3 regions of the Furfurilactobacillus rossiae genome follow, and region 1 is predicted to be linked to each of the others. Evidence: predicted binding sites of a transcription regulator. Region 1 holds the regulator's gene; each other region holds the start of a gene.
The links. The regulator NrdR, encoded in region 1, represses ribonucleotide reductase genes. The targets are predictions, from matches to a motif close to ACACNATATATNGTGT.
Positions count from the first base shown of each region.

Region 2: nrdH (glutaredoxin-like protein NrdH) is a predicted target of NrdR. The motif match lies at 3,600-3,615, and genes of this name have one in related genera.
Region 3: nrdD (anaerobic ribonucleoside-triphosphate reductase) is a predicted target of NrdR. The motif match lies at 1,938-1,953, and genes of this name have one in related genera.

Region 1 is NZ_CP040586.1:1,186,191-1,190,835, forward strand. It holds gene mutM (DNA-formamidopyrimidine glycosylase) at 1-719, shown strand, start outside; gene coaE (dephospho-CoA kinase) at 716-1,321, shown strand; gene nrdR (transcriptional regulator NrdR) at 1,359-1,832, shown strand; gene LROSL1_RS05555 (DnaD domain protein) at 1,862-3,241, shown strand; gene dnaI (primosomal protein DnaI) at 3,244-4,179, shown strand; gene LROSL1_RS05565 (NCS2 family permease) at 4,638-4,645, shown strand, end outside.
Region 2 is NZ_CP040586.1:2,130,707-2,135,351, reverse strand. It holds gene nrdF (class 1b ribonucleoside-diphosphate reductase subunit beta) at 1-716, opposite strand, end outside; gene nrdE (class 1b ribonucleoside-diphosphate reductase subunit alpha) at 982-3,147, opposite strand; gene nrdH (glutaredoxin-like protein NrdH) at 3,246-3,473, opposite strand; gene LROSL1_RS10340 (class I SAM-dependent methyltransferase) at 3,707-4,324, shown strand; gene LROSL1_RS10335 (nucleoside deaminase) at 4,317-4,645, shown strand, end outside.
Region 3 is NZ_CP040586.1:2,042,734-2,047,378, reverse strand. It holds gene LROSL1_RS09955 (MerR family transcriptional regulator) at 1-176, shown strand, start outside; gene LROSL1_RS09950 (YrdB family protein) at 169-495, shown strand; gene LROSL1_RS09945 (DUF898 family protein) at 501-821, opposite strand; gene LROSL1_RS09940 (aldo/keto reductase) at 985-1,803, shown strand; gene nrdD (anaerobic ribonucleoside-triphosphate reductase) at 2,039-4,252, shown strand; gene nrdG (anaerobic ribonucleoside-triphosphate reductase activating protein) at 4,194-4,645, shown strand, end outside.

The DNA.
Region 1 (4,645 bases):
GTGGCAAGTATTTGTTGTTTCGCTTCGATGGCGGGCTGACGATGGTTTCTCATTTGCGAATGGAAGGCAAATACTTTGGGGCACCAGCTGACATGCCAAGGGATAAACACACCCATGTTGTTTTTCATTTAAGTGACGGTCAGTTACTGTGTTACAACGATACACGTAAATTTGGGCGCATGATTGTGATCCATACTGGTGATGAAGACACTGTTGGTGGGCTAAAAACGTTGGGGCCGGAACCAACACCGGAAACCTTAAGTGTGGCGTATTTAGTTGCTAAAATGGCAAAGAGCCGTAAAGCAATCAAGACTTGGCTGTTGGATCAAAGCAACATTGCAGGGTTGGGCAATATTTACTGCGATGAAGTGCTATGGTTAAGCAAGATTCATCCGGAACAACCGGCAAATACAGTGACCATTGCGCAAATCAAACGATTACGGTTGAGTATCTTTGATGAATTGCAATTGGCAATCGAACATCACGGTACGACAGTGTTCACGTATAGTGCGTTTGGACATGCGGGAGAATTTCAAAATGAACTTCACGCATATGGTCACGGCGGTGAACCTTGTGAACGGTGTGGCACCACAATGGTGAAAATTAAAGTTGGTGAGCGGGGCACCACGTTTTGCCCCAAGGAACAAAAACTACATGTTGCCAAGACAGCTACTTACAAGACACATTCTGCAGCGGCGACTAAGGAGACTTCTAAGTGACAACGGTGATTGGACTAACTGGCGGTATCGCCAGTGGCAAATCAACAGTTTCTAAAATGTTTGCAACGGCAGGCATACCAATTATTGATGCGGATAAAATCGCTCACGAGGTGGTGGCGCCTAACACAACCGTTCTGGCAGATATCGTGAGTGTGTTTGGCGGTACTGTTTTGACAGCAACGGGTCAGTTAGATCGTCACAAATTAGGCAACCTAGTCTTTAATGATGACGACAAGTTAGCTGAGCTTAATGCAATTGTTCAACCCGTTATCCGGAAAGTAATTCGGTCGCGAATTGATCGGTTTAGGAGCCAAAATACGCCCGTAGTTGTCTTGGATGCGCCATTACTCTTAGAGCAACACTATGAAAAAGACGTTGACATGATTGTGGTAGTTAGCGTTCCACTTAAGATTCAACAGGCTCGGTTGATGGCACGTGATAACTTGTCGTTAGCAGAGGCTAATGAACGAATTGAGAGTCAATTATCCTTGGCTAACAAAGTTGCCAAGGCAGATATGATCATCGATAATTCCCAACAACTTGAAGAAACCCGTCTACAAGTGGTAAACTTGCTTGACAAAGTCCGTCAGACTGCGGATTAAAACGATTTAGTATTGATTAAAGGAGCACAGACAGGCTATGCAATGTCCACGGTGTCACCATAACGATACCCGAGTTGTTGATAGTCGTCCGACCGCAGAGGGTCAGGCGATTCGTCGACGACGCGAGTGTGAAAAATGTGGTTTTCGATTTACAACGTTTGAACGGGTTGAAGTAGCCCCATTATTAGTCATTAAAAAAGATGGCACCCGTGAGGAATTTAGTCGCGAGAAGATTCTTCGCGGCATTATTCGCTCTGCAGAAAAACGACCGGTTACCATGCAGCAAATGAATACCGTAGTTGATAAGGTTGAGTCAAAGGTCCGCGCACTGGGTGAGAATGAAATTTCAAGTCAGCTGATTGGCGAGTACGTTATGAATGAGTTGGCTGATGTTGACGAGATTGCATATATTCGGTTTGCCAGTGTCTATCGTCAGTTTAAGGACATGAGTGTCTTTTTGGATGAAATGAAAGAAATGGTTGAACGGGACAAACACTCGGATAAACGTTAATTGCTGAATACAAGAAGGGAGTGTCAGTCATGAATGTTGCACCAACTTTAACACCGCGGTCAGGATTTGTGGTTACACTGCCACCTCGTGACGAGCAGCATCTGTTGAGCTGGCAAACGTTGTACGCACCGATATTGGGTGTTACTGCATTTGGTTTATACACAGGGTTGACTACGTTTGCTAGTCAGCGCCCCCAGTTGTCTAATCGTCGTCAACACAGTGAGCTGTTGACATGGTTGCGATTGGATTTGGATCATTTTCTGGCTGCCCGTAAGCGGTTGGAAGCAGCCGGCTTGTTGGATAGTTTTTACCAGCAAGACGCACTAGGGGATGTTTACGCTTATCAACTGCAGTCGCCACTTTCGGCGACTGCCTTTTTTGCTGATGATTTACTCAGCGTGTTGCTTTTACAATCGGTTGGTCAAACACGATATGATGAACTGTTGGCAAAATTTGAACAGCCGACGGTTAACGTAAGCCAGATGAAAAATGTATCAGCTGATTTTTTAACCGTATTTCATATGAGTGATGCTCAATTAACTAACCGACCAGCGCAGTTGTCGATTCAGTCCGATAATCATCGTGCTGAGCGTGAATCTAGCTTGGTTCAAGTTGACTTCAAACTGCTAAGCGATTATTTAAAACGAGAGTACGTTGAGTTGGATTCAGTCATGAATCAACGTGATTTAATTGCTACTGAAGCGACGATGTATGGATTAAATGAGCGAAGTTTAGCTAACTTTATTGTCCAGGCGACAAGCGTGACAACAAATCAGTTTGACGCTAACCGTTTCAAACAAGTCGTTGCTGCTCAATTTCAAGCGACTCAGGCTGTGGACAATTCTGTGAACTCAAGCGATGGTGACGCCCAGAATGTTCAAACACAACCAGTGACAACAACCGGTGACAATCAGGATCAGGCACAAATAAAAGCATTGGTAGCAGCCGTTAAAGCGTATGCACCAGCTGACTTCTTGGCCAGTTTAAAGACTGAAAAGAATCAGTATGTTAGCGACGGCGAACAACGTGTTTTGGCTAAATTCATGGATCGACACTTGTTTGCGCCCAGTGTGGTGAACATGCTGATTTACTACCTTATCAGTGATCGCGATAAAAATGTCCTTTATCTTAATGATGTTGATCGAGTCGCTAATGATTGGGCAAAGGCTAAGGTGCAGACGCCAGAGCAAGCAATTGATCACATGCGAAACTACAAGGAAGAGCAGGAATCGCAACGGATTCAACGTCAAAATGGTCGAGCACCTAGGGCACGAGAACAACTGACGGATTGGAACGCTCAGTCACAGACACCAACTTCAGAAGTGGCTGCTTCTGAAGATGACGCTAATGAAATTCAAAAATTACGTCAACGTTTAAATCAGGCTAAAAAGAATCAGGAGGATCAATAATCATGCAGGACTTAGGAAAATCAATGCGCGATTTACTTAATCGCCAGAATCTGAACTCTGATTACCAACGGTTGATTGCAAATGCGATTAATGATCCCGATGTACAAGCGTTCATTAAGGCACATCAAGATGAGTTGGCAGAGGATGTTTTGGAACGTAATGGGTCCAAATTGTACGAATATGTGAGCCAGCGTGATAAATTACGTGCTGGTCACCAAGTTTTTGCACCTGGATACGAACCAAAATTAGTGGTCAGTGACCATTATGTGGAAGTGACTTACGAACCCACGGAAGACACGCTACTTGCCCAAAAACGATCAATGCTTAAGAAGCGCGTTCATGCAGTTTCCATGCCGAAAATGATTGAACAAGCGTCGTTTGGTGATTACAACGTGGACGGTGAAGAGGAGCAGCGTGCTAAAGCACTGCGGCAAGCGATGCAATTTGTGGCTGACTATTCACAAAAACCGCATGAATTTCATCAAGGTCTGTACTTCTATGGCAATTTTGGAGTCGGCAAAACATTTTTACTCGGCGCTATTGCCAATGAACTCGCCACATTGGGATACCAGTCAACGTTAGTTCACTTTCCCAGTTTTGCTGTGGAGATGAAAAATTCGATTGGTAAAAATAATGTTGCCGAAAAGGTTGATGCTATTAAACAGGCGCCAATCTTGATGATTGATGATATTGGCGCGGATTCGATGAGCTCATGGGTGCGCGACGAAGTGTTAGGTGTTGTTTTAGAGTATCGAATGCAAGAGGAATTGCCCACTTTCTTCAGTTCAAACTTTTCTATGCAACAGTTGTCAGATCAGCATCTCTCAATTAATCAGCGTGGTGAAAAAGAAGAAGTTAAGGCTGCGCGGTTAATGCAGCGAATTCGTTTCCTAAGCCACGAGGTCGTGATTCAGGGACCAAACCGTCGGCCACAATAAAATATTTAAGAGTGTTGTGACACAAGTTCGACTTGAGAACGAGCATTAATATAAAACTGACCTATTCCTGAACTTTGGGAATGGGTCAGTTTTGGGTTAAGCGGAATTCTCAGGATTTTGGAGCGCGATATGCCTCACATTATTCGTTCTAAACAAACTTATGTCACAGCTTTTTCGTTTGCAACGGATCATAAATAACGGTTAAAGAGGTTCACTTTAGGAATTTGGCGCAGTTTCAAGTCAAAATCATAAGAAAGTTCAGCTTTTAACGGAATTCGTACTACATTTTGCAGATAAAGTTCGACTTTAAATAAAATACGTTCGTGTTTTACATTTAATAATAAAAATGATACGATATTACTCGTTCTTCAATGAATCATATCCGAACAATCGCTAACGGCCGTTATGTGAATTTTAGGAATAATTATCTAAGGGAGCCTGTACTCGTGATTGAAAAAATGAATCA
Region 2 (4,645 bases), 940 kb from region 1:
TGCGTGTATTTTTCTTCATTGTCGTAAAGATAATAAAGGAAGTCATACATCCAATCCTTTAAGGACTGCTGCTCGTTTTCTGTTAATTCCTTCATTCCTAGTTGGAACTTGTAGCCAATGTAAGTACCATGGACAGATTCATCACGTAAAATCAGTTTGATAATCTCAGCAACGTTGTTTAGCTTGTTATGCCCTAAGTAATAAAGTGGTGTGTAAAAACCAGAGTAAAACAGGAATGTTTCGAGGAAGACACTGGAGATCTTCTTTTTGAGTGGGTTCTCATCGTCGTGGTACAACGTATAAATTCGTTTGGCCTTATTCTGTAGTAGATCTTCAGAATCGCTCCAGTCGAAAATCTCGTCGATTTCATCGGGCGTGTTCAACGTTTCAAAAATGGTCGAATAACTTTTGGCGTGAACAGATTCCATGAACTGGATGTTGTTCAAAACGGCCGTTTCATGTTGCGTCCGAACGTCGCGACGTAGTGCAGCCATGCCGTCTTGTGATTGAAGCGTGTCCAGCAAGGTTAGACCACCGAAAACGTGACCGACTACCCATTTGTGATCGTCATCCAAGGTGCGCCAGTCATCCATGTCGTTTGAAACAGGAATTCGCGTGTCGAGCCAGAACTGCTCAGTTAGTTTCTCCCAAGTTGCTTTATCAATTTCATCTGAAACTTGATTCCAGTTAATGGCTTTATAATTGCCGTTTTCCATATTGTCCTCCTGTGTCTGGTGTTTCTGAATGCTATCAGTTAATTATGATTATCGTAGAACGAGAAAGGGTGTTTGTCATTAGCGAATTTTGGAAAAATATATTCTCAAGAATCTATCGCATACCTTTTATATAGCGATAACGCGCTCCCAGACCTGAATCCTGTGCACAACCTGAGACTAGTACCGTACAAGCAAAGACCGCTTGTACAATACTAATCTCTTGTTGTTGCTCGGATTCAACCTCGGTCTGGTCACGCTCACCTTACTAGATACTGCAACTTTCACATTCGTTTGCGCCGACTTCACCGTTGTTATCGGTGAAGGTACGAACGTAGTAGACAGACTTACAACCCTTTTTCCAAGCATAGTTACGCAGAATGTTAAGATCACGGGTGGTCATCTTGTCAGTGCGACCATTTTTCCATTCATAGAGGCCTTCAGGCATCGTTGAGCGCATAAACAGAGTTAAGGCCATTCCTTGATCGATGTGTTCTTGCGCGGTGGCATAAATGTCGATTACTTTACGCATGTCTGTGTCATAAGCTGACTGATAGTATGGCAGGGTGTCATTGGATAAATATGGAGCCGGATAGTAGATTTTACCGATCTTTTTCTCTTGACGTTCTTCGATCCGGTTAACGATTGGATTCAAACTAGCAGTTGTGTCATTAATGTAGGAAATGGAACCATTTGGCGCGATGGCCATCCGGTTTTGGTGATACAAGCCATCTTTCATAACGTCCGCTTTTAATGCCGCCCAGTCATCCTTAGTGGGGATAAAGATTCCCTTAAACTGGTCAGCTACTTTGTCTCGACTGGGACCCCAATCCTTCGTCACGTACTTGTCGAAGTAGGTACCATTGGCGTAATCGGATTTGTCGAATCCAGCAAACGTTTCATGGCGTTCACGAGCAATTTCGTTTGATGCTTTAAGTGACCAGTAATTCAGCAACATGAAGTAAACCTTCGTGAAGTCAAGGGAGTCTTCGTCACCATAGTGCATGTGGTTCTTTGCAAAGTAGGCGTGCAAGCCCATGGCACCTAAACCGATTGCATGGCTTTGTTGGTTACCGTACTGAACACTAGGCACAACATCGATATTACTGTGGTCCGTGACGTAAGTGAGGGCGCGAACCATTGCCTCAACGGAGTGGCCGAAGTCAGGGGAGGCCATTAAGTTAACAATGTTTGTTGAGCCAAGGTTACAACTGACGTCCTTACCAAGAACGTCGTATTCTTGCTTGTTATTGATTTTAGAAGGAGTCATGACTTGTAAAATTTCTGAGCAAAGGTTACTCATGATGATTTTACCAGCAATTGGATTATGCAAGTTAGCCGTGTCAATGTTAACGACGTAAGGGTAACCGGATTCCTGCTGAAGTTTGCTGATTTCAGTTTCTAGTGTTCGTGCGCGAATTTTCTTTTTGGCGATGTTCGGGTTGGCGACTAAATTGTCATACTCTTTAGTGATGTCAACATATGAAAATGGTTTGCCGTATTCTTTTTCAACACTTTGTGGCGAAAATAGGTACATGTCTTCGTCAGCAGCTACTAATTGGTAAAACTTATCTGGTACGGTAACACCAAGCGAGAGTGTTTTAACCCGTACCTTTTCGTCGGCAGCTTCTTTTTTGGCACCGAGGAAGCCGATGATATCTGGATGGAAAACGGATAGGTAAACCACACCGGCGCCTTGACGTTGACCTAATTGATTAGAGTAGGAGAAAGAGTCCTCAAGCAATTTCATAACAGGAACAACACCAGATGCGGCATTGGCGATACCTTTGATTGGTGCGCCTGCTTCACGCAAGTTTGACAGGTTAATGCCGACCCCACCACCAATACGTGACAGTTGCAGAGCAGAGTTTATACCGCGACCAATGGCGTTCATGTCATCTGTCATTTGGAGGACAAAGCAAGATACCAATTCACCACGACGAGCTCGGCCAGCGTTTAAGAAACTAGGTGTGGCTGGTTGGTAACGTTGGTGGACGATTTCGTCGGCTAGATCCATAGCTAGTTGTTCGTCGCCGTCTGCGAAGAACAATGCATTCATTGCAACGCGGTCGATAAAACTTTCTAAATATTGCTGATTATCGTTTGTTCGGAGTGTGTACTGGGCATAAAATTTGTAGGCTGCCATGAATGTCTTGAAGTGAAAATCTTGTGCGTTCAAATAGTCGTATAGTTTTTCCACAAAAGAAAAATCATACTTTTCAAAAAAGTCACGTTCGATGTAATTGTTATCAAGCAGGTAATCAAAACGTTCGCGAAGTGAGCCAAATTTCACAGTGTTGGGTTCAACATTTTCTGTTAGGAAAGCGGCGAGGGCTTCCTTATCTTTATTTAACGGAATTTGCCCGTTAACAGGAATGTTAATCTCATTGTTCAAGTCGTAATACGTGACGTCCTTTAAATCTTTTAATGCCATTTTTCTGTCACTCCCTGATTGATTTTTGATAAAAGAAAAGACGCACGCCAACGCTCCGCGTACGCCCGAGCCGTGTTCATTGATCGAATGATGGAAAATTAAGCCAGCTTTGCCAGAACATCTGGACGGAAACCAGACACTGCATCGACACCATCTGCATCAACGACCGGCATTGCTTGAAAACCGCGACCCTTTAAGTAGTCGATCAGTTCTGGATGCTGATTAATATTACGTTCCTCAAAATCAACGTTATGTGCGCTCAAAAAACGCTTTGTCATCTTGCACTGAATGCAATTATCCTTTGTAAATACAACAACTTTAGCCATAATGGCCACTTCCTCTCTCTGCACATTTGAACTTAAAAACTGGTTTTGCTGATGACCTAAGTATAGTGGCTGGAGATTGAAATGCAACAAAAAAATACCATATTTTGTGGCATTTATACAATGCATCCACAAGATATGGTGTCCTCAAAGGGTTTATAAAATTTCGAATTTTTTTCGTTACTTTTATCCGCGATTCCACTATGATGAAAACAGAAACGAGGTTAACTTAAATGATGAACAACCATTATTATACGCCAAATCCGGACGTTGTACACGACGAAGCGACGTGGAATTTTCGTCTATTAGGTCATGAAATAATGTTTACTACGGACAACGGTGTCTTCTCAAAACGCACTGTTGACTACGGTTCACGGGTTTTACTGGATGCGGTAAACTTAAACGACATTCCGTCAGGTTCAATTTTAGATATGGGTTGCGGGTACGGTCCTATTGGTCTTGCAATTGCTTTGGACAACCCTGATCGTGCCGTCGAGTTAGTCGACGTAAATGAGCGGGCACTAGCCTTAGCCAGGAGGAATGCAGAACAAAATCAAATTCATAACGCAACCATCTATACGTCCAATCAATACGAGAAGGTGACTAATAAATATGCAGCCATCGTTACCAACCCACCTGTTCGTGCAGGCAAGGCCGTTGTTGATGGCATGATTTCAGGCGCTCAAACGCATCTGCTGCCCAAGGGACGTTTAACCGTTGTTTTACAAAAAAAACAAGGCGCACCCTCTGCAAAAAAACTAATGCAGACAATTTTTGGTAATTGTGAAATCATCAAAAAAGATAAGGGCTACTATATCTTGGAATCAATTGCGAGTGATCAGGCTAATGGCTGAGATGAACGAAAATATAACGCCGACCATTGCTGAAGCAGGGATGAGCGAGGCTTTGAAGCAAGCACGGATCGCCGGCAGTGTTGGTGAAGTGCCGATCGGTGCAGTCGTCATGCACCAGGGGAAAATTGTGGGTCGTGGCTATAATCTGCGTGAGCATGCACAAGATGCAACGTTGCATGCGGAGATCATGGCGATCAGTGAAGCTAATCATACACTTAACACCTGGCGACTAGAAGATTGTCAGTTGTTTGTCACCATCGAGCCATGTCCCATGTGTAGTGGTGCCATTATCAACGCTCGGATTCCTGAAGTCTATTTTGG
Region 3 (4,645 bases), 860 kb from region 1:
GCTACGATGACACACTTTCATTTATTGCCGGACAAAAACAATCTTTTAAAGAAAAGGCCGAATTGTTTGCGCGGTTGGCAAAAATCACCAACACTCTGCAGTCACAGGTGATGAATGGCGAACCCTTAACTACGCTTCAAAGAACCTTGAAAAGGGCAGGTGAGGGAAATGCTTAAACTGGCAAACGATGGTGTTCGTTTTGTATTCGAACAGGCCACATTGCTATTGATTGTTTGGAGCGGTTTCAGAGGCAATTTAGTGAGTAAAGTGGTGATTGGCATTTTAATTCCCATTGTTGCCGTCATTTTTTGGACGCAGTATATGGCGCCAGCTTCTCCCAAACGTCTGACAGAAAGTCGTCGAATAATCGCCGAATGTGTTTTATTTGGCGGCACAGGTGTTTTGGTCGCCCAAAGGTTTAGTTCAAAATTGGCAATTGCCTACTTGATCATTATTACGATTAATACAATTTTGGACCATGCGTTAAATGCATAGTCGGCCTAGTTGATGAAACGCGTATTTTTGGCTTTCCAGTCATTTAGTTTGATGCGAACCCAGAAGCTATAAATGCCTAGCGTAATAATTGACAGCAACAGCCACTTAATCCAGTTTCCAAATAAACCAACGGCGGAACCGGTAAATTGCATTCGATGACCATCAATGACCGTATGATTGATTCGCCAACCGTAGAGCATCGTAATCGACCATGGATAGCAAATGCCTAAGGTGAAAAAAGTGACGAGAAAACCTAAAATTGACCAACCGATGTAGGCGAGTAAACCACCATCGAAGAAAGAATTACGACCATATTTCATTTCCATACTAGAAGCCTCGTGTTCATAATAATAGTTTAATAACTTGATTCTACTAATTCCAGATTGTGTTAGCAATGAGTTTCGCTGGATTCAGCCGACTTGACAGGTCGTAGGCAATCCGGTTTATGATAATCTTGTTTGAATGTGAAAACTAAGAAGAGGTGCACAGATGGGTCAAACAAAATTTGAATTACCTAAAGTCGGTTTTGGTACGTATCAGCTGACGGGCGAGACTGGTATGAACACGATTAAACAAGCCATTAATACAGGATACCGCCTAATCGATACGGCTATTAGCTATGAAAATGAAGGTGCAGTGGGTGCCGCCATTAAGGCCAGCGATGTCGATCGTGATCAGTTGATTGTGAGTTCAAAGTTGCCCGGCCGTGACTATCATCATGACGATGCGATTAGTGCCGTTCAAGAATCCCTGTATCGAAGTGGCTTAGATTACTTTGATTTATTTCTATTACACTGGCCCAATCCTAAACAGAATTTGTATGTGGAAGCTTGGACGTCTCTGATAGAAGCGCAACGTCGTGGGTATGTTAAGTACATCGGTGTTTCAAATTTCACTGGCGAATACATTGATCGTTTGCGAAATGAAACGGGAATTCAGCCGGTAGTCAATCAGATCGAACTTCATCCGTACTTTAATCAAGAAGCGCAACGTCGGTATGACTACGTAAATGGCATCATCACGGAAGCGTGGAGTCCACTAGGGCGTGCCTCGGCGATGTTGAAAGATCCAGTTTTGCAACAAATTGCTGATAAACATCAGTGTGGCGTTGGTCAAGTGATTTTACGCTGGGAACAATCATTAAATGTTGTGCCGTTACCTAAGGCAGCACACGTTGATCGTCAACGGGCAAACCTGAATTTGGATGCAATTGATTTAGACCAGGCGGACATCACTGCTATAAATCAACTCACTAAGCCTGATGGGCGGACATTCAATCAGGATCCCACGGTTTACGAAGAATTTTAAAGGTGTTGTGGTGGGATTTTGTAACACAAACGCAATAAACAAACGATAAAGCGAAAAAATGACAACCTGTTGTGCTACACAACAGGTTGTCATTTCGTTATCTAGGCAATTTTGTCTTTGAATCATTTAATTGCACACTATATATAGTTATCCACAGGATATCCACATACTACATATTGATTTAAAGCTCGTAACCAGTATTATAAAACTATCATCAATAAAAGGTTGTGAGCGAATGGAGAATGTTCAAATTACGAATCCCTTGGCAATTTTAAAATTATTGCCAGTTCAAAAACGCGGCGGGGCTGTGACTCAATTCTACCCCTATAAGATTGTGTTTGTCCTCCACAAATTGGTCAATGACGAAGATTTAATTAACGAAATTGAACATGATCTCGTGAATGCACTGCACGATTTAGAGATTATTCCAACGGCGGAAATTCATCGGGTTTTACATAATAGCTTATTGAAGCACGATCAAATGAAAGCCGCTGATGCCTATGAGGCCTATTTTAAGCATGATCAGGATCAATTCGCGGCGGCGACAAGTGTTGAGGCTCGTATTCAAAGGTTGTTTAGTCGGGATGCGGACGTGGTTCATGAAAACGCGAATAAGGACAGTCATGTTTTTAACACGCAGCGTGACCTTGAGGCTGGTGCGGCGAGTCGAGCTATTGGTTTAAAAATGCTACCAGATATTGTGGCTAAGGCTCATTTGCGCGGTGACATTCACTGGCACGATCTTGACTATTCACCAGTCACACCTGAAACAAATTGTTGCCTAATCGACTTTGATGAAATGCTGGCACATGGTTTTAAAATTGGTAACGCGTGGGTTTCATCGCCACATTCCATTCAAACAGCGACCGCTCAAATGTCACAAATCATTGCCAACGTTGCGTCACTTCAGTATGGTGGGTGTTCGGCAAACCGGGTCGATCAGCTACTGGCGCCTTACGCGCAACTGAATTACGACAAGCACATGGCAGATGCTGAACAGTGGGTCGCCGAAGATAAACGTGAGGATTACGCGCGTCAAAAGACGCAAAAAGATATTTACGATGCTATGCAGGCCTTGGAGTACGAAATTAACACGTTGTATTCGTCACAAGGGCAGACGCCATTTACAACGGTGAACTTTGGATTGGGAACTAGCTGGATCGAGCGCGAAATTCAACGGGCTATTTTACAGATTCGGATTAAAGGTCTGGGTAAAGAACACCGGACCGCAATTTTTCCGAAACTGATTTTTACCGTTAAACGCGGGCTCAACTTGAATCCACAAGATCCTAATTATGATATTAAGCAATTAGCGATTGAGTGTTCAACCAAACGAATGTATCCAGATCTCTTGATGTATGACAAAATCAAAGCGCTCACTGGCAGTTTTAAGACGCCAATGGGGTGTCGTTCTTTTCTCCAAGGATGGAAAGATGAAAACGGCGTGGAGGTTAACTCTGGCCGCATGAACTTAGGCGTGGTGACTGTCAACTTGCCACGGATTGCGTTGTCAGCACACGGCGACAAAAAGCTGTTTTGGGATATTTTTGAAGAACGCATGGCCGTTTGTCATACGGCACTGGCTTACCGAATTGAGCGAACGAAAGAAGCTAGGCCGGAGAACGCACCGTTACTCTATATGTATGGTGCGTTTGGCAAACGACTTAAAGTGGATGACGACGTTGATGAGTTGTTCAAGAATGAACGGGCGACAATTTCACTTGGTTACATCGGTATCTATGAAGTATGCACGACCTTCTATGGACCTAAATGGGAACAGAATCCTGAAGCGCACGATTTTGCTGAAAAGATTGTGGCCGCACTGCGTGAAAAGTGTAATCAATGGGCAAAGGAAAGCGGGTATCACTATAGTCTGTATTCCACCCCGGCTGAATCGCTGACCGACACGTTTGCCAAGGATGACATTGAGAAATTTGGTCGGGTGGCTGACGTGACTGACAAAGAGTATTACACGAATAGTTTTCACTATGATGTTCGTAAACACCCGTCACCGTTTGAAAAACTGACGTTTGAAGAAGTCTTTCCTAAATATGCGTCAGGCGGTTTTATTCATTACTGTGAGTACCCGAACTTGAAGCAAAATCCTAAAGCCCTCGAGGCCGTTTGGGACTGGGCCTATGATCACGTCGGCTATCTAGGCACTAACACGTCTATTGACCAGTGTTTCAAGTGTGGTTTCAAGGGCGAATTCAAGGCGACAGCCAAGGGTTTTGAGTGCCCACAATGTGGAAATCACGATCCACAATATTGTGACGTGGTCAAAAGGACGTGTGGTTATTTGGGCAACCCACAGCAACGCCCAATGGTTCACGGTCGTCACATTGAGATTACGTCACGAAAGAAAAACATGACTTCGGAGATGATTAAACATGCAGCAGCGTACGAAAGGACCAAACAATCCGACACCCAAAGAATGGCTCGCCAGTGAGCACAGTCTAGATTATGTGGCGGACTACAAACCGTTTAATTTTGTTGACGGGGAAGGGGTGCGTTGCAGCTTATACGTTAGCGGCTGCTTATTTCATTGTCCGGGTTGTTACAATGTGGCTGCACAGAACTTTCATTATGGGCATCCGTATACACAAGATCTAGAGGACCAAATTATCACGGATTTGAGTCAGGATTATGTCCAAGGTTTGACACTACTGGGTGGTGAACCCTTTCTCAACACACATGTTTGCATTCAGCTGTGCAAACGAATTCGTCGGGAGTTTGGCCACGATAAGGATATTTGGTCATGGACTGGTTACAAATGGAACGAATTGCTGAAGGACTCTGATGACAAGCTTGAGTTATTGTCGTTGATTGACATTTTGGTTGA